2 regions of the Actinacidiphila reveromycinica genome follow, and region 2 is predicted to be linked to the other one. Evidence: riboswitches for the same ligand, from Rfam matches in the RefSeq annotation. Region 2 holds a riboswitch; the other holds the start of a gene.

Region 1 (9,420 bases), 1.7 Mb from region 2:
GATGATGCCGAGGTAGAGGTCGCGGTCGGCGGGGTCGATGCCCCAGCCGTCGAGCCCGGCCGCGGCCAGCGGCAGCAGCTCGTCGCGGATCAGGTCGGTCGCCGGCACCTGGCTGAGGGCGGTGCCGCGCGGACGCGGCCAGTGCAGCACCGCGTCCACACCGTCACGGCACGCGGCGTCGAAGTTCGCGGCGGCGGCGCCGAAGGGCAGCCGCTGCCAGATCGGCCGGGGCGCCTCGGCGAGCGCGCGGACCAGGCCGTAGTAGAACGCCGCGTTCGCGATCACGTCGGCGACGGTCGGCCCGGCCGGCATCACCCGGTTCTCCACCCGCAGGTGCGGCACGCCGTCGACGACCTGGTAGACCGGGCGGTTCCAGCGGTAGATCGTGCCGTTGTGCAGGGTCAGCTCGCGCAGTTGGGGCACCCCGCCCTCGTCGAGCACCCGCAGCGGATCCTCCGCGTCGCAGATCGGCAGCAGCGAGGGGAAGTAGCGCAGGTTCTCCGCGAACAGGTCCGCCGCGGAGTCGATCCACCGCTCACCGAACCAGGTCAGCGGCCGCACCCCCTGGGCCCGCAGCTCCTGCGGGCGCACGTCGGTGGCCTGCTGGAACAGCAGCGGGCGGGTCTCGCGCCACAGCTCGCGGCCGAACAGGAAGGGCGAGTTCGCGCCGATCGCGACCTGCGGCGCGGACACCACCTGGGCGGCGTTCCACGCCGGGCCGAAGCGGCCCGGGGTGACCTGGAGGTGCATCTGCGTGGAGGTGCAGGCCGCCTCGGGCGCGATCGAGGCGGAGGTGTAGACGAGGTGCTCGACGCCCTCGATGTCCAGGGTGATGTCCTCGCCGCGCATGGCGAGGATCCGGTCGTTGAGCAGGGTGTAGCGGTCGGCCCGGGAGAGGTTCGCCGAGACCAGGTCCTGCGCCTGGAGGGTGGGCAGGATTCCGACCATCACGATGCCCGCGCCGACCTCCCCGGCCATCCGGTCGGCGTAGCCGAGACCGGTGCGCAGTTCCTCGGCGAGCCGGTCGAGGACCCGGCCGGAAAGCGCGTGCGGCGCGATGTTCACTTCAATGTTGAACTGCGCCAGCTCGGTCTGGAAATCTCGGCTCGCGATGCGCTCCAGAACCTCTTCGTTCATCATGCGCGGCAGTCCGTCGGAATCCGCGAGATTCAATTCGATCTCCAGACCCATGAGATTGCGCGGCCGGTCGAAGCGCCGCTCCGCCAGCAGCCTCTCGAGCCCCAGCAGGCACTGCTGGAGCTTGTTCCGGTACATGCGCCGGTCGGCCAGGTCGAACTCCCCGGCCACGACCTTCTCCCCCATCGAAGCGTCCCTCCTCGTGCGGGTCCTCACGGGAGGATGCCCAGCCGGCTGATCGATAACGCCCCCCGGGACCCGGTGTGCACGCTACGCTTGCCGTAGTGACCGGCAGTGGTCATGTACCGGTGGCACATTCGGAGCAGGGACGCGCGTAAAATCCTGATGAATACCACCGTATGTTTCCGGCCGACCGTACGGGGCGCAAATCGGGGGCAACCGTCCGATACCCTGCGGGAATGCCGGCCGGGCAGCCGGGGAGGAAGGCGGATAACCGCCTTGCGGGTAATACCGGCAGCGGGTAGATGAAACATGGAGCGAACACACGTCGTATAAACTCCGCGCACGAGGCAGAGTATCCGCCGTCGCCGGGCGAGCTTGAGCAGTAACCCCCACCGGGTACTGACCGCGCCGTCCGCACCTCGCCCGCACCGCTTTGTGCCCGCACCACGTGTCTCCCAGTGAGAGGCGACAACACCATGCCGCTGCTTGTCCCCCCTGCACCCGCACCCGCCCTGTTGAGCGTCCTGGCCGCGCTCAGTTCGCCCACCGCGGTCCTGGAAGCCCGGACCCCCGCCCTGCGCACCGCGCAGGGCCCGCTGGACGCCGAACTCCCCCTGCCGGTCCACGTGTTCGAACCGGCGTCGGTCCCCGGCGGCCTGCCTCACGCGCGGCTGGCCGGCTGGCGGTTCCATATCAGGGCGGGGGCCCGGGTGGCCGCGGCGGGCGAGACCGTGGCGACCCCCGACGGCTGGGTGTTCTCACGCTTCTCCGAGGGTCCCTACCTGGCCTCGACCGAGCGGGCGCTGCGCCAGGCCGAGCCGCTGCCGGCCACCTACCAGCCGCACCTGCTCTCGGTGCCGAGCCGGTACATGATGGCGCTGTGGCTGCACTCGGTGCCGCGCGCCGACGCCGCCACCGCCCAGCCGGACCCGGCCGACCTCGTCATCCCGCTGGCCCCGGCACCGCCGGGGATCGCCTCGCACCGGGTGTACCGGATCGTCGAGCTGGCGCCGCTGCTCAGCGCGTGGCTCGCGCCTCCGCCGCTGGCCGGCTCCCCCGCGTAGGGACCCGGACGAGGCCCGTTCTCCCGGGCGCCCAGCGCTCGGGGGAACCAGCCGTGCCCGGTCGGCCCGCGTCCCCTGCGGCGCGGGCAGGCCGGGCACGGCCGCGCCGTCAGACGACCGTGGCGGCACCCGCCGAGGCCAGCGGCCGGTGCGGGGCGATGATCTGCCCGTCGGGCAGGATCTCCCCGGTGTCCTCGAAGAGCAGCACCCCGTTGCACAGCAGGCTCCACCCCTGCTCCGGGTGGTGGGCCACGATCAGGGCCGCCTCACGGTCGGGGCTGTCGGCGGTGGGGCACTGCGGCTCGTGCTGGCACATGGTCACTGGTGTCTTTCGCTGCGAGAGGTGAATGGTGCGGTCGGTCGCGTGGCCTGACTGGCTCATGTGGGTCCCCCGTTCTCGCGCGGCCGGTCCCAGTCTTGCTCCCCGGACGGCATTCCGCAGGCATTTCACGAGCGCGCTCCTCATTGGTGCCGGGCGCATCGCCCGCCCGGCCGGTCGCGCACGCGCGACGGCGTCCTTCGACCGTTTCCCGGTCGAAGGGCGCCGTCTCCGGAGCCCCGTCGGCGCCCCGCGGAGGCGCCGCGCGGATCAGCCCTCGTAGGCGTCCAGCGGGGGGCAGGAGCACACCAGGTTGCGGTCGCCGAACGCCCCGTCGATGCGGCGCACCGGCGGCCAGTACTTGTCCGCGGGGTGCACCCCGGCCGGGAAGACGGCCTCCTGGCGGCTGTAGGGGTGGTCCCAGTCGCCGCCGAGCGCGGCCGCGGTGTGCGGGGCCGAGCGCAGCGGGTTGTCGTCCGCCGGCCACTCCCCCGCGCCGACCCGGTCGATCTCGCCGCGGATCGCGATCATCGCCTCGCAGAACCGGTCGAGTTCGGCGAGGTCCTCGCTCTCGGTGGGCTCGATCATCAGGGTGCCGGCCACCGGGAAGGACATCGTCGGCGCGTGGAAGCCGTAGTCGATCAGCCGCTTGGCCACGTCGTCGACGCTGACGCCGGTCTCCCGGGTGAGCTGCCGCAGGTCGACGATGCACTCGTGGGCGACGAGGCCGCCGGGACCGGTGTAGAGCACCGGGTAGTGCGCCTCCAGCCGCTTGGCGACGTAGTTGGCGCTCAGCACCGCGATCTGGGTGGCCTGCTTGAGGCCCTCGGCGCCCATCAGCCGGACGTACGTCCAGGAGATCGGCAGGATGCCCGCCGAGCCCCAGGGCGCGGCCGACACCGGGCCGACACCGGTGGCGGGGCCGGCCTCGGGTTGGAGCGGGTGGTTGGGAAGGTGCGGGGCGAGGTGGGCGCGGACCGCGACCGGGCCGACGCCGGGGCCGCCGCCGCCGTGCGGGATGCAGAACGTCTTGTGCAGGTTCAGGTGGGACACGTCGGCGCCGAACCGGCCCGGGCGGGCCAGCCCGACCAGCGCGTTGAGGTTCGCGCCGTCCACGTAGACCTGTCCGCCGGCGTCGTGCACGGCCGCGCAGATGTCGGTGATGTGCTCCTCGAACACGCCGTGCGTGGAGGGGTAGGTGACCATCAGCACGGCGAGCCGGTCGCGGTGCTGCTCGATCTTCGCGCGCAGGTCGTCGACGTCCACGTCGCCGTCCTGGCGGGTCTTGACCACGACCACGCTCATGCCGGCCATCACGGCGCTGGCGGCGTTGGTGCCGTGCGCGGAGGACGGGATCAGGCAGACCGTGCGGTCGAGGTCGCCGTTCGCGCGGTGGTAGGCGCGCACCGCGAGCAGGCCGGCCAGTTCGCCCTGCGATCCGGCGTTCGGCTGGAGGCTGACCTTGTCGTAGCCGGTGATCTCGGCGAGCTGGTCCTCCAGGCCGTGGATCAGGCTGAGGTAGCCCTCGGCCTGGTCGGCGGGCGCGAAGGGGTGCAGCGCGCCGAACTCCGGCCAGGTGACCGGCTCCATCTCGGTGGTCGCGTTGAGCTTCATGGTGCACGAGCCCAGCGGGATCATGCCGCGGTCCAGGGCGTAGTCGCGGTCCGCGAGGCGGCGCAGGTAGCGCAGCATCGAGGTCTCGCTGCGGTGCCGGTGGAAGACCGGGTGGGTGAGGTAGTCGCCGGTGCGCAGCAGCGCGTCGGGCAGCGCGTCGGCGGTGGCGTCGTCGAGCGCGTCGAGGTCGACGGTGGCGGCGCCGAACGCGGCGAGCACCGCGGCCAGCGCGGCGCGGTCGGTGGTCTCGTCGCAGGCGACGCCGACGTGGTCGGCGTCGGTCTGCCGCAGGTTGACGCCGGCCGCGCGGGCGGCGGCCACCACGTCGGCGGCCCGGCCCGGCACCCTCGCGGTCAGGGTGTCGAAGAACGCGTCCCCGACGACCTCGACGCCGGCCGCGCGCAGGCCCGCGGCGAGCACCGCGGCGTAGCGGTGGGTGCGGCGCGCGATGGCGGCCAGTCCGTCGGGCCCGTGGTAGACGGCGTACATGCCGGCCATCACCGCGAGCAGCACCTGGGCGGTGCAGATGTTGCTGGTGGCCTTCTCGCGCCGGATGTGCTGCTCGCGCGTCTGGAGGGCCAGCCGGAAGGCGGTGTCGCCGTCGGCGTCGACGGAGACGCCGACGAGCCGGCCCGGCAGGTTGCGGGCGTAGGAGTCGCGGACCGCCATGTAGCCGGCGTGCGGGCCGCCGAAGCCCATCGGGACGCCGAAGCGCTGGGTGGTGCCGACCGCGATGTCCGCGCCGAGCTCGCCGGGCGGGGTGAGCAGGGTCAGCGCCAGCAGGTCGGCGGCCACGGTGACGATCGCACCCAGGTCGTGCGCCTGCTCGATGACCGGCCGCAGGTCGCGTACGGCGCCCGAGGCGCCCGGGTACTGGAGCAGCACCCCGGTGACGCCGCGCTTGGCGACGTCGGCGGGGATGCCCGCGGACAGGTCGGCGGTGACGACCTCGACGCCGGTCGGTTCGGCGCGGGTGCGGATCACCGCGAGGGTCTGCGGGAAGGTGTCGGCATCGACGAGGTAGACGCCGTTCCTGACCTTGCCGACCCGGCGGGACAGCGCCATCGCCTCGGCGGCCGCGGTGCCCTCGTCCAGCAGGGAGGCCCCCGAGGTGGGCAGACCGGTGAGGTCGGCGACGACGGTCTGGAAGTTCAGCAGCGCTTCGAGGCGGCCCTGCGAGATCTCCGGCTGGTACGGGGTGTAGGCGGTGTACCAGGCGGGGTTCTCCAGCACGTTGCGCAGGATGACCGGCGGGGTGAAGGTGCCGTAGTAGCCCAGGCCGATCATCGGGGTGAGCACCTGGTTGCGGTCGGCGAGCGCCCGCAGTTCGGCGAGTGCCTCGGCCTCCGTGACGGCGGCGGGCAGGCCGAGCGCCCCGGTGCTCCTGATGGTGTCGGGGACGGCCGCGGCGGTCAGTTCGTCCAGCGAGCCGTAGCCCACCTGGGCGAGCATCTTGGCCTGCGCCCCGACGTCGGGACCGATGTGGCGGCGGGCGAAGGGCCGGCCTGCCTCGAGCTCGGCGAGCGTGGTTCGGCGGTCACTCATCTTCGGGGGCCTCCTGGTCTGTGACGACCTTCGGGGGTGCCGTCACGGGCACCCGTACGGCCTCCCCCTCTGTCATCAGAACCTGAGAGCTTCACCGCCCCGGCCACGGGGCGGCTTTCACCGTCGGTGAGGACGCGTCCCGGCGGCCGCGCTGCTTCCGGGACAGGTCCTGCTTTCCAGAGTGACCTCGCCCGAGCGGTACGGATGCCTGAGAGTTTCCGGGGAGGATTTGCTCCTTCGGCGTCCTCCGCCACCCGCCGCCAGGCGGGCTCTTGGAGGACTCTCCCGCACGGGGTCGACGGCCTGCTGCCAGCCTACCAGCGCGTTCCGGGGCACGGGTGGGGACAGGTGCCGAGTCGACACCGCCCCGATCGTGGCTTTGGGTAGGAAGAAGCATCCGCCGTGTGACGGCGGCCCGGGGTTGGTCGGAGTGCTTGGAGGGACCGTGCGAACCGACATCGATCCGCGCAGCCTGATCGGCCGCCGCGCCTTCGACCGTGACGGGACGAGGATCGGCACGGTGGACGAGGTCTACCTCGACGACGCGACCGGCACGCCGGAGTGGGCGGCGGTGCGCACCGGCCTGTTCACCCGGGACGCGTTCGTGCCGCTCGGCCCGAGCGAGCTGGACGGCGACACGCTGCGAGTGCCGTACGAGAAGGCACTGATCAAGGACGCGCCGGACTTCGGGGTGGGCCGGCACCTGTCGCCCGAGCAGGAGTTGCAGCTCTACCACCACTACGGGATGGACGTGCCGCGCGCGGGCGCCGAGCGGGCGCCGTCCGGGGACTTCGGGGAGCTGGCCGACGGGGAGTGAGCGGGCACGGCCGCCGGCGCGGAGCCGGGGGGCGGGCCCCTGTGCTCTACGGGGTCTCCCGGGCCGCCGGTGCGTCCTGGGGGTCCGGGGCCGCCTCCGACACGTGCCGGGTGCCCGGGGCGCCCGGCGGGCCGTGCTCCCGCTGGGCGGCCAGCGGGAGCGGGTCGCTGCGGCTGAGCGCCGGGTCGTCGACCGGGAAGGTGCGCACCCGGCCCGGCCGGCTGTCCGAGGGCACCTCGAAGCGCACGGTCACCCGCCCGACACCGCTGCCCTGCACCCATCCGGCGCCGTGGACCTCGTGGACGACGTCGTGGCCGGGCAGCCAGCGGTTCGCCCGCTCGGGTGCCGGCGGCGGGCTGCTGGGCAGCGGCTCGGGGACGCCCTGGTCGGACCCGCCGTGCAGGGCGAGCTCGCTCTCGGCGTGGGCGAACAGGTCCTCCTGGGTGAAGTCGGCCAGCCCGGCGACGCCCACCCCGAGCAGCCGCACGCCTCCGGTGGTGTCGACGGCCTCGGCGAGGCGGCGGGCGGTCTCGCGGACCACGGCCGGGTCGTCGGTGGGGGCGCGCAGCGTCTCGGAGCGGGTGAGCGTGGAGAAGTCGTACCGCCGGACCTTGACCACCACGGTGCGGCCGGAGCGGCCGGCCCCGCGCAACCGCTGCACGCAGCGCTCGGCGAGCCGGTCGATCTCGTACCGCACATGGGCGCGGTCGGTCAGATCGGTGTCGAAGGTGTCCTCGACCGAGATGGACTTGACGTCGCGGTCGGCGACGACGGGGCGGTTGTCGACACCGGCGGCCATGGCGTGCAGGCCGGCGCCGTGGGCCTTCCCGAGCAGCCGGACCAGCTCGCCCTCGCCGGCCCGGGAGATCTCGGCGACGGTGAGGATGCCGGCCCTGCGCAGGTGCTCGGCGGTGGCCGGGCCGACCCCCGGCAGGGTGCGCACCGGCATCGGGTCCAGCAGCGCCCGCTCGGTGCCGGGCTCGACCACCACCAGGCCGTCCGGCTTGGCCTTCTCCGAGGCGATCTTGGCGAGCAGCTTGGAGCCGGCCAGCCCGACCGAGGCGGTCAGGCCGGTGGCGGCCCTGATGTCGGCGCGCAGCCCGCGGGCCACGGCCCTCGGGTCGCCGGCGTGCCCGCCCGCCTCCAGGTCGACGAACGCCTCGTCGACGCTCAGGGGCTCTATCAGGGGTGATGCCTCGCGCAGCAGGGCCATGACGATCTCGCTGATCTGGCGGTAGATGCCGAAGCGCGGCACGAGGTAGGCCGCGTGGGGGGCGAGCCGGCGGGCGTGCGCCATGGCCATGGCGGAGTGGACGCCGTGCACGCGTGCCTCGTAGGACGCGGTCGAGACCACACCGCGGGGTCCCAGGCCGCCGACCACCACCGGCTTGCCCCGCAGGCTGGGCTTGGACGCCTGCTCGACCGCGGCGAAGAACGCGTCCATGTCCAGGTGGAGGATCGTCGGCGCACTTCTCACACCTCCAGCGTCCCGCATACCGCCGACATCAGCCGTACACGTGTACGGCGACGGCGGGTCGGGCGGCCGGACGCCCTCGGACCCGGGTGCTTCAGACCGCCTTGTTGCGGCGGCGGGCCAGCTCGTCGGCCGGGTTGTGCCCGACCAGGGTCTCGCCGGTGTCCACGCGCTCGCCGTGCATCTGGGACAGCGCGCTCTCCACGTCGCGCCACACCACGCCGACCGCGATCCCGAAGATGCCCTGGCCGCCCTGGAGGAGCTGGACCACCTCGTCGGGCGACGTGCACTCGTAGACGGTCGCGCCGTCGCTCATCAGCGTCATCCGGGCCAGCTCGCCGGGGCCGACCGAGCGCAGGTGCTGGACGGCGGTGCGGATGTTCTGGAGGGAGACACCGGTGTCGAGCAGCCGCTTGACGATCTTGAGCACGACGACGTCGGAGAAGCCGTACAGCCGCTGGGTGCCCGATCCGTAGGCCGGGCGGACGCTGGGCTCGACCAGGCCGGTGCGGGCCCAGTAGTCCAACTGGCGGTAGGTGATGCCGGTGGCGGCACATGCCGCCGGGCCGCGGTAGCCGACCTGCTCGGACGGCGTCTCGGCCGGTGGGCCGCCGTCCGCGCCCACCGCCGCGGGGGCGAGCGCCCCCCGGGCCGGATACGGGCCGCCGGTCGCCAAACCGTCGCCGGTACTTCTCACGACGCCCTCCGTCCCCTTCGCGTCCGCTGGCCGCGCGCACGTGCCACCGGACTTTCCCTTCTGACGGTAGGCAGTCGTCACACGTGCGTCAACGATCGCCACGCTCGGCACGCCGAGTGAAATTCACCCCAGGAGTGGTTTGCTCCGAGCGCACAGCGGGAACACAGTTCCGAATGGCTGCATGGCGGCAACCTTGCCCCCTTTGGGGGCGGTATGGCGCGTCCGCCCCGGGCGGGCGTCACCCGGTCGCGCCGCGCCCGTCCGGGCGTCGTCCTGCGCGCGGTCGCGGCCCGCGCCAGGTGGCGACCGGTCTGCCGCTCGCGTCCTACCGGTCCCCACGGCCCCGCCGACCGGCGGAGCCTACTGGTTGCTGGTCCCGAAGTCCTCGGGCGAGATCTGGTCGAGGAACTCGCGGAACTTCTCCACCTCGTCCTCCTGCTCGTCCGGGATCGCGATCCCCGCGTCGTCCAGCACACCGTCGCTGCCGTAGATCGGCGTGCCGGTGCGCAGGGCGAGCGCTATGGCGTCGGACGGGCGGGCACTGACCTCCACCCCGCCGGCGAAGACCAG
Region 2 (9,420 bases):
GGTCGTTGTCGATGGTGCGCTGGTTGATGTTGAACTTCAGCACGTACTTGTCGGGCAGCGCGGTGCGGATCGGGTCGGTGGCCTTGCTCCACTCCGGGTTGCGCACCAGCGTGGCGCCCTTGCCCTCGGAGTAGGACGCGAACTTGTACGGGCCGGTCGACTGGATGTGCTGCACGTAGGTGGCGCCGGTGTCCTTGGACTGCTCGACCGGGGCGGTCTGCGAGAAGGTCGCCAGGTAGTCGAAGTCGGCGAACGGCTTCGACAGGTGGAAGACGATCGTCTGGTTGTCAGGCGTCTCTATGGACGCCAGCCCGTTCGCGCTCTTGTCCTTGTACGGACCCTGGTAACTGGCGTCGTCGGCCAGGTAGCTCTTGAAGTACACCGGGCCGTTGGACATCACCTCGGGCGCGAAGTTGCTGCGCTCGATCGCGTACTTGACGTCCTTGGAGGTCACCGGGGTGCCGTCCTGGAACTTCACCCCGGTGCGCAGGTGGTACGTCCAGGTCTTCGCGTCGGGGCTGGAGGTGCCGAGCCCGGTCGCCAGGTCGGGGACCACCGTCAGGCCCGCCTTGCCGGCGGCCGGCTTGAAGGTCAGCAGCGTGCGGGCGTAGAGCCGGGAGAAGTCCTGTACCCAGCCGTAGTAGGTGTTGCCCGGGTCGAGCGAGTCGGGGCCGCTGGAGTGGTCGGCCGTGACCGTGCCGCCCTTCTTGGTCGACGCGTTGACGATCGACGTCAGCGCCTGGTCCTTCTTGCCCGAGGCCTTGCTACCGCCCGAGCCGCCGCAGGCGGACACGCCGAGTGCCATCGCCAAGCAGAGCGCGAGAGCGGAGGTCACCTTTCTGGTGTTCATACCGGGTTACGCCCCTCACTTCCTATTGAGTCGCCGGGTCGGCCGTGGATCGCCGCACGGCACACGCGGTGCCACCCGGGGTCGATGGGTATCCCTGCGGGATCACTTGCTGCGCGGGTCCAGGGCGTCCCGCAACCCGTCGCCGAACAGGTTGAAGGCCAGCACCGTGATGAAGATCGCCAGGCCGGGCACGAACATGTACTGCGGGTCGGACTGGTAGACGTCGACCGCGCTGGTCAACATGCCGCCCCAGGACGCCTGCGGCGGCGCGATGCCGACCCCGAGGAAGCTCAGCGCGGCCTCGAACAGGATGTTGGTGGGGATCAGCAGGGTGGAGTAGACGAGGATCGGCGCCACCAGGTTCGGCAGCAGCTCGCGGAAGAGGATGAACGGCCCGCGCGCGCCCATGCCGCGGGCGGCGTCCACGAACTCGCGCTCGCGCAGGCTCAGGGTCTGGCCGCGGACGATCCGGCCCATGTAGGGCCAGTTGAAGAACCCGATCACGAAGATCAGCACGCAGATCCGCAGCGGCAGCCCGCTCAGCCCGAACGCGCCGTCCTGGAGCGAGGCGGAGATGGAGATGGCGAACAGCAGCAGCGGGAAGGCGAGGAAGACGTCCATCAGCCGGCTGATCAGGCTGTCCACCCAGCCGCCGTAGTAGCCGGCGATGACGCCGAGCACGGTGCCGATCACGTTGGACAGCACGGTGGCGCCGGTGGCCACCAGCATGGAGATCCAGGAGCCCTCGATGATCCGGGCGAGGATGTCGCGGCCGAACTTCGGGTCCACGCCCAGCGGGTGGGACCAGCTCATGCCGCCCCAGCCGCCCTTGGGCGACAGCAGTTCGGGGTCGACGAGGTTCTGGTGGAAGGCGTTGGGATCGAGGTTGAAGACCATCTCGATCGGCTTGGCGAGGATCGCCAGCAGCACCAGCAGGACCACCACGACGCCGCCGGCCATCGCGACCTTGTCGCGTCTGAGCCGGCTCCAGGCGATCTGTCCGAGCGAGCGGCCCTCGATCATGCCTCGCCCGGCCCCGCTGAGGACGGCCTCCGGATGCGCCTCGGCCTGTCCGGAGGTGGTCTCGATAGGTGCGGTCATGGCGTTTTGCCGACCCCTCTCGCCGGTGGGTGACCGGCGCGCGCCCGCCGCTGTAGCGGCTTCCTCGTCACTTGGTGCTCGTGGTGCGTCAGTTGCGGGCGGCGCTGCGGTCACCCACAGTGAACGCCCTTCGTGATCACGCGTGCGACGTGCGTATCCACTACGCGCGTTGCGGTTGGGACATGTCAACGCCAAGGCGTCTTGCCGCTGGATTCTTCTTCCGGTTGGCGATCACCCGCCAGACCTGACGGAGAAGGGATGCGCAACTGTGATGTGGGCGGTTCTTTCCTCGTTACCGACGCGTACCACGGGGTACGGTCACGAGATGGACGAACGGCTGCGCGCGGTCTGCGACCTGATGATGCCCCAGGCCCGCGAGATGTCGGGCCTGCACGAGTACGACGGCCGCGTGCAGGACCTCTCCCCCGAGGGGGTGCGCGCCGGCCTGGCCGCGATGGACCGCGCCGCCCGGGGCTCCGGACCGCTCGAAGATCCGCACGACGAAGCCCACTTGGCGGTCTTCGAGGAGTCACTGCGCGTGCAGTACGGCGAGCTCGAACTGCACCGCCGCGACCCCTACCCGCACCTGTCCAACCTCGAACTCGCCTGCTACGACCGGGAGTACGCCCCACGCGCGGACCGGGCCAGGGCCCGCCGGGAGCACCTGGCGCGCTGGCCGGACGCCGTGGACGCCGCCCTCTCCGCGCTGGACCGGGTACGGGCGCCGGTCGCGGAGGCGCTGCTCGGTCCGGTGCTCGGACTCGCCGCCGACCTGGACCCGGACGCCGACGGGGTGGAGCGGGCCGCGCTGCGCGCGCACGGGCGGCTGGTCGACCACGTCCGGGACGTCGCCGAGCACGGCGACCCGGACCCGCGGCTCGGCGGCCGGGCGCTGGCCGCCCTGATGGGCGCTCAGGAGGGCCTGCGGGTGGATCTCACCGAGCTGGCCGGGCGGGCCGACAGGGAGCGGGTCCGGCTCACCGAACTGCTCACCGACGCCTGCCGGCTGCTGGACCCGCGCAGCGGCGTGGACGATCTGCTGCCCGGCCTGCTCGCCGACCACCCGGACGCCGACGGCGTCATCGCCGAGGCCGCGCGGCTGACCGACGAGGTCATCGAGTTCACCCGGGAGCGGGGCCTGGCGCCCCACGTGGACGGCGAGTGCCTGGTCGGTCCGGCGCCCCCTTCGCGGCGGTGGGCGATGGCCATGATGACCTGGTCGGCCCCCGCCGAGGCCGACGCGCCGTCCTGGTACCACGTGACGCCGCCCGACGCGGACTGGCCGGAGAACGAGCGCGAGGAGTGGCTGACCGTCTTCAGCCGCACCAGCCTGCCGTCCATCACCCTCCACGAGGTCGCGCCCGGGCACTTCGCGCACGGCCGCGCGCTGCGCCGGGCGCCCTCACCGGTGCGCCGGCTCCTGCACAGCCTCTCCTTCTCCGAGGGCTGGGCCCACTACGTGGAGGAGGTCTGCCTCGACGAGGGGTTCCGCGCCCGCGACCCCCGGTTCGCGATCGGCGTGGCCCTCGAAGCGCTGGTCCGGGTCACCCGGCTCACCTGCGCGATCGGATTGCACACGGGTGCGCTGTCGCTCGACGAGGCCGCGCGGTACTTCGTGCGCGACGCCCACCTGTCGCCGGCGGCGGCCTCGGCGGAGGCGCGGCGCGGCACCTTCGACGCCGGGTACGGCCGCTACACCTGGGGCAAGCTGGAGATCCAGCGGGTGCGGCGGCGCGCGGAGCGGGAGTGGGGAGCGGACTTCACGCTCCCCCGCTTCCACGGCGCCCTGATGCGGTTGGGCAGCCCGCCCCTGGGACTGCTCGACGCCGTGGTCCCCCCGCCCGGGCCCACCCGGTGAGCGCCCGTGTCCCCCGCTGGACGGACCGCCCGCCGGTGGACGCGCCCGCCGCCCGCCCGGCTCAGCGGTCGAAGAAGGGGCGGCCGAACGTCCGCATCCACAGGGCCACGGGGTCGTACGGGTCGGCCATCGCCACCGTGGAGACGGCCACCCCGTCGGGCACTCCGCCCACGGCCTGCTGCATCATCAGCCGCACCGACTCCACGGCCTGCCCGGCCCCCTCGTACAGCTCCACCCCGATCGCGAGGTAGGGCTCGCCGAGCACCGGCTGCACCCACGCCTGGCGCAGCGCCCGCACCGCGGAGGTACGGTGCGCCGCCTGCGCGAGCAACGCGTAGAACTGCGGCATCTGGAGCGAGGGCTCGCCGATCTGGAGCGGCCCGGCGGGCAGCAGGTCCAGCCCGACCGCGATCCGGCGCAGGTCCGCCCACGGGACGCCGATCCCGCCGCCGGCCGCGTGCGGGTTGAGCCACAGCCCCGAGCGGTCCGGGTAGAGGGTCCGCGCGATGTCCCGCCCGGAGACCACCTCGTGCTCGCGGTTCCACCCGCTGGCGGCCAGCTCGCGCGGCGAGGTGAAGCACGGCGCGTAGCCGTACCCGTCGATCTCCATCGTGCCGTACTGCGCGTCGGGCGCGCCGGAGCTGCCGTGCCACAGCAGCATCCACACCTGGCCCTCGGCGAGCGACGCGAGCAGGTTCTCGTAGGCGTCGAACCGGCCGGGTGCCACCTGGAGCAGCATCTGCTCCACATGGCCGGCCTGCGCCGCACCGCCTTGCGCGCCCGCGATCACGTGGGACCGCCCCTTTCCCCTCGTACAGCTCTTCGCACGACATCAAACCAGGTCGAGTGTGCCCAGCGGTATGGCGACCGACTCAAGCGGAACCGGCTATAGACCGGCTATACGGCCGTTGAACGGACGCGGCGGGCGGCTTCAGTCGCGGGCGAAGAACGGCTGCACCGTCTCCAGCATCCAGTCCCCCACCGGGTCCTGCGCCACGTCCAGCAGGATCAGGTGCACCGGCCAGGGGGGCTGCGCCGCGCCCAGCGCCCGGCCGAGCGCGTCCATCGCGGCGGCCCGGTCCTCCTCGGTCCAGCCGTCGAGTTCCACGCCGACGAACAGGGCGGGCGGCTCCTCCTCGACGACGGCCAGGGCCCGCCGTGCGGTGAGCACCACCGGGGTGACCGCGAACTCGCCGGCCGCGGCGGCCAGGAAGTCCACCGGCTCGGCGTCGTGGTCCGGCTCCCACAGCCGCACCCGGGCACCGGACGGCGCGTCGCCGCCGCGTACCCCGGCGAACGCCGGGGCCCGCTCGCCCGGCGCCGGCCGGCACAGCTCGGCCACCGCGGCGGGGGGCAGCGGCACCCCGACCGCGCCGCCGGGGTTGACCGCGATCCCCACCAGCGGCGGCAGCCCGCGGGCGAACTCGTGCACCGGCGCGACCGTGCAGGACATGCCGTCCGCGGCCTGCCGGAACTGCTGCTCGGAGCTGAACACCGGGACGTAGGGCGCGCCGCCGAGCACGACGGTCGGCAGGTCGAGGTCGGCCGCGTCGGGCGAGCCGCCGTTCGGCAGCGGCACCCACACCCGGGACCGGCCGAGCACCTCCAGCAGCCTGGGCGTGGCCGACGGGTTGCCGAGGCTGGCGGCCAGCACCTCTTCCAGCTCGTTGGCCGGCCATATGTACGGCGCCGGATTCTCCATGTCCACCCTTGTCCGCCCGAGTACCGCGTCTTTTGCGTCGTGCCCGGGAAACCCTAACCGCTGCCGGGGGCCGAGCACCCTGGGCATGCAATGATGAGTGCCACAACTTGCATACCGGCCGTTCGAGGCCGCGCGGGAGAGTCCCGGACCGGCGCACGCGACCAGCTCGCGGGCGGTGGACCGGGCGCCGAAGGAGCAAGCCCTCCCTTGAATCTCTCAGGCACAGATACCGCGCGGGCGAGGCAGATCTGAAAAGCGGCGGAGCCGTCGGCGCACCCCTGTCGGGTGCGTGCGGCCCCGCCCACCCAAGGTGCAAACCGGGGCCCGCGCGTGCGGGGGTTCACGGTGAACCTCTCAGGTTCCGATGACAGATGGGGAGTGTCCGATCTGTCGTCCCCTCCTCTTCCCGAGACCGAGCCTGGGAGCCTGTCACCGATGAGCGAACCCCGTCGTACCGCGCTCGACGCCCTGCACCGTGCCCTCGGCGCGACCATGACCGACTTCGCGGGCTGGGACATGCCGCTGCGCTACGCCAGCGAGCGCGAGGAGCACCAGGCCGTGCGCACCCGGGCCGGCCTGTTCGACCTGTCGCACATGGGCGAGATCACCGTGACGGGTCCGCAGGCGGGCGAGGCGCTCGACCACGCCCTGGTCGGCCACCTGTCCGCGCTGGCGGTGGGCCGGGCCCGCTACACGATGATCTGCGCGCCCGACGGCGGCATCCTCGACGACCTGATCGTGTACCGGCTCGGCGAGCAGGAGTTCATGGTCGTCGCCAACGCCTCCAACGCGCAGACGGTGCTCGACGCGGTCGCGCTGCGGGCGGCCGGGTACGACGCGCGGGTCCGCGACGACCGCGAGGCGTACGCGCTGCTGGCGGTCCAGGGCCCGCAGGCCCCGGCGATCATGAAGGCGGTGACCGACGCCGACCTGGACGGGCTGAAGTACTACGCCGGCCTGCCCGGCACGGTGGCCGGGGTGCAGGCGCTGATCGCCCGTACCGGCTACACCGGTGAGGACGGCTTCGAGTTGTTCGTGGCGCCGGCCGACGCCGAGCGGCTGTGGCAGGCGCTGACCGCGGCCGGCGAGGCGTCGGGGCTGGTGCCGTGCGGGCTGTCCTGCCGGGACACGCTGCGCCTGGAGGCCGGCATGCCGCTGTACGGCCACGAGCTGACCGCCTCGGTGACGCCGTTCGACGCCGGGCTGGGCCGGGTGGTCAAGTTCGACAAGCCCGGGGACTTCGTCGGGCGCACCGCGCTGGGCGCCGCCGCCGAGCGGGCCGCCGACCTGCCGCCGCGCAAGCTCGTCGGGCTGGTCGCGCAGGGCCGCCGGGTGCCGCGGGCCGGCTACCCGGTGACCGACGCGTCGGGCGCGGTGATCGGCGAGGTCACCTCGGGCGCCCCGTCGCCGACCCTGGGCAGGCCGATCGCGATGGCGTACGTGGACGCGGCGCACGCGGCGCCCGGCACCCCGGGGGTCGCGGTGGACATCCGCGGGTCGAAGGAGCCGTACGACGTCGTGGCGCTGCCGTTCTACCGGCGCGAGCGCTGAGCGCGACCGCTGGGAGCGTCCGGGCATGGCCCGCGGGTGTGGCCGGGCATGGCCTCGGTGCCTGGCCCGGCACCTGAGGGCCCCTGCGCCTGGCCCCGCCCCCTGTGACAACGGGGCGGACGCCCGCCCCCGCCCCGTTCCCCTACCTTTCCGTTTGCCGTGCCGCGCACGCGAGCACCCCTGTCGATCCGGGAGAATCCAGCCATGAGCATCAACCCTGAGCAGCTTCGTTACAGCAAGGAGCACGAGTGGCTCTCCGCCCCCGCCGACGGCGCGGCCACCGTGGGCATCACCTCGCACGCCGCCGACGCGCTCGGTGACGTGGTCTTCGTCCAGCTCCCCGAGGTGGGCGCCACGGTGACCGCGGGCGAGACCTGCGGCGAGCTGGAGTCCACCAAGTCGGTCAGCGACCTGTACTCGCCGGTGGGCGGCGAGGTCACCGAGGTGAACCAGGACGTCGTCGACGACCCGTCACTGGTGAACTCCGCCCCCTTCGAGGGCGGCTGGCTGTTCCGGGTGAAGGTGGCCGACGAGCCGTCCGACCTGCTGTCCGCCGCCGAGTACGACGCCTTCATCGAGAACTGAGGGACCCGCGATGTCGCTGCTGAACCAGTCCCTGCACGCCTTCGACCCCGACGTGGCGGCCGCGGTCGACGCCGAGCTCAACCGCCAGCAGTCCACGCTGGAGATGATCGCGTCCGAGAACTTCGCCCCGGTCGCCGTGCTGGAGGCCCAGGGCTCGGTGCTGACCAACAAGTACGCGGAGGGCTACCCGGGCCGCCGCTACTACGGCGGCTGCGAACACGTCGACGTGATCGAGCAGCTCGCCATCGACCGGGTCAAGGCGCTGTTCGGCGCCGAGTCGGCGAACGTGCAGCCGCACTCCGGCGCCCAGGCGAACGCCGCCGCGATGTTCGCCCTGCTCAAGCCGGGCGACACCATCCTCGGCCTGGACCTGGCGCACGGCGGGCACCTGACCCACGGCATGAAGATCAACTTCTCCGGCAAGCTCTACAAGGTGGCCGCCTACCACGTGGACGCCGAGACCAGCCGGGTCGACATGGCCGAGGTCGAGCGGCTGGCCAAGGAGCACCGCCCGCAGCTCATCGTGGCCGGCTGGTCCGCCTACCCGCGGCAGCTCGACTTCGCGGAGTTCCGCCGGATCGCCGACGAGGTCGGCGCGTACCTGATGGTGGACATGGCGCACTTCGCCGGCCTGGTCGCCGCCGGGCTGCACCCCTCCCCCGTGCCGTACGCCGACGTGGTCACCACCACGACCCACAAGACGCTCGGCGGGCCGCGCGGCGGGGTGATCCTGGCCAGGGCGGACCTCGCCAAGAAGATCAACTCGGCGGTCTTCCCGGGGCAGCAGGGCGGCCCGCTGGAGCACGTGATCGCGGCGAAGGCGGTGGCGTTCAAGGCCGCGGCCACCGACGAGTTCAAGGACCGCCAGGCCCGCACGCTGGAAGGCGCGAAGATCCTCGCCGACCGGCTGGCCCGGCCCGACGTGGCGGAGCTCGGCGTCTCCGTGCTCTCCGGGGGCACCGACGTGCACCTGGTCCTGGTCGACCTGCGCAACTCCGCGCTCGACGGCCAGCAGGCCGAGGACCGGCTGCACACGGTCGGCATCACCGTCAACCGCAACGCGGTCCCGAACGACCCGCGGCCCCCGATGGTCACCTCGGGCCTGCGGATCGGCACGCCCGCGCTGGCCACGCGGGGCTTCGGCGCCGACGACTTCCGGGAGGTCGCCGACATCATCGCGGCGACCCTCACCGCGTCGCCGGCCTTCCCGCCGTCGGAGAGCGCGCCCCTGCGCAAGCGGGTCACCGCGCTGGCCGACAAGCACCCGCTGTACCCGGCGCTGTAGCCGGCGGCCGGTCCGTGGGCCGCCTCACCCCGCTCCGCGTCGTCGCGGACGCCTCGCGCGTGCGAAGCTCGGGGGGAGGGGCGGACCCGGACCGGCGTCCGTGCCGGACGTGTCCGGCGTGCGGCGCGACCGATCCGGACGCACCCGACGCGGCGCCCGATCCGGACGCACCCGACGCGGCGCGCCCCACCCGGGCGCACCCGCCGCACCTGCCCGCCGGGCGCGGCCGCAGCACCACCCCGCGGACAACGGCGTCCGCGATACCCAGGAGCTAGGAACCCGTGGCAATCTCCGTCTTCGACCTGTTCTCCATCGGCATAGGGCCCTCCAGCTCGCACACCGTCGGCCCGATGCGGGCGGCGAACATCTTCGTGCACCGCCTGAAGAACGAGGCGCTGCTCGCGCACACCGCCTCCGTCCGGGCCGAGCTGTTCGGCTCGCTCGGCGCCACCGGCCACGGCCACGGCACCCCGAAGGCGGTGCTGCTC

What was found. A riboswitch is a leader RNA that binds a small molecule or an ion and turns the genes downstream of it on or off. The one in region 2 is predicted to bind glycine.
Region 1: another riboswitch for glycine. It lies ahead of gcvP (aminomethyl-transferring glycine dehydrogenase); the one in region 2 lies ahead of gcvT (glycine cleavage system aminomethyltransferase GcvT).

The regions. Positions count from the first base shown of each region.
Region 1 covers NZ_AP018365.1:7,886,707-7,896,126, reverse strand. The annotation lists gene RVR_RS33580 (glutamate-cysteine ligase family protein) at 1-1,323, opposite strand, end outside; gene RVR_RS33575 (hypothetical protein) at 1,797-2,384, shown strand; gene RVR_RS33570 (DUF5999 family protein) at 2,494-2,700, opposite strand; gene gcvP (aminomethyl-transferring glycine dehydrogenase) at 2,974-5,862, opposite strand; glycine riboswitch at 5,922-6,048, opposite strand; glycine riboswitch at 6,049-6,160, opposite strand; gene RVR_RS33560 (PRC-barrel domain-containing protein) at 6,308-6,679, shown strand; gene RVR_RS33555 (DNA polymerase IV) at 6,726-8,156, opposite strand; gene RVR_RS33550 (MerR family transcriptional regulator) at 8,248-8,850, opposite strand; gene RVR_RS33545 (bifunctional nuclease family protein) at 9,211-9,420, opposite strand, start outside.
Region 2 covers NZ_AP018365.1:6,161,863-6,171,282, reverse strand. The annotation lists gene RVR_RS26285 (ABC transporter substrate-binding protein) at 1-850, opposite strand, end outside; gene RVR_RS26280 (ABC transporter permease) at 953-1,951, opposite strand; gene RVR_RS26275 (DUF885 family protein) at 2,277-3,809, shown strand; gene RVR_RS26270 (enhanced serine sensitivity protein SseB C-terminal domain-containing protein) at 3,871-4,599, opposite strand; gene RVR_RS26265 (enhanced serine sensitivity protein SseB) at 4,741-5,511, opposite strand; glycine riboswitch at 5,635-5,753, shown strand; gene gcvT (glycine cleavage system aminomethyltransferase GcvT) at 5,947-7,062, shown strand; gene gcvH (glycine cleavage system protein GcvH) at 7,267-7,647, shown strand; gene glyA (serine hydroxymethyltransferase) at 7,658-8,932, shown strand; gene RVR_RS26245 (L-serine ammonia-lyase) at 9,214-9,420, shown strand, end outside.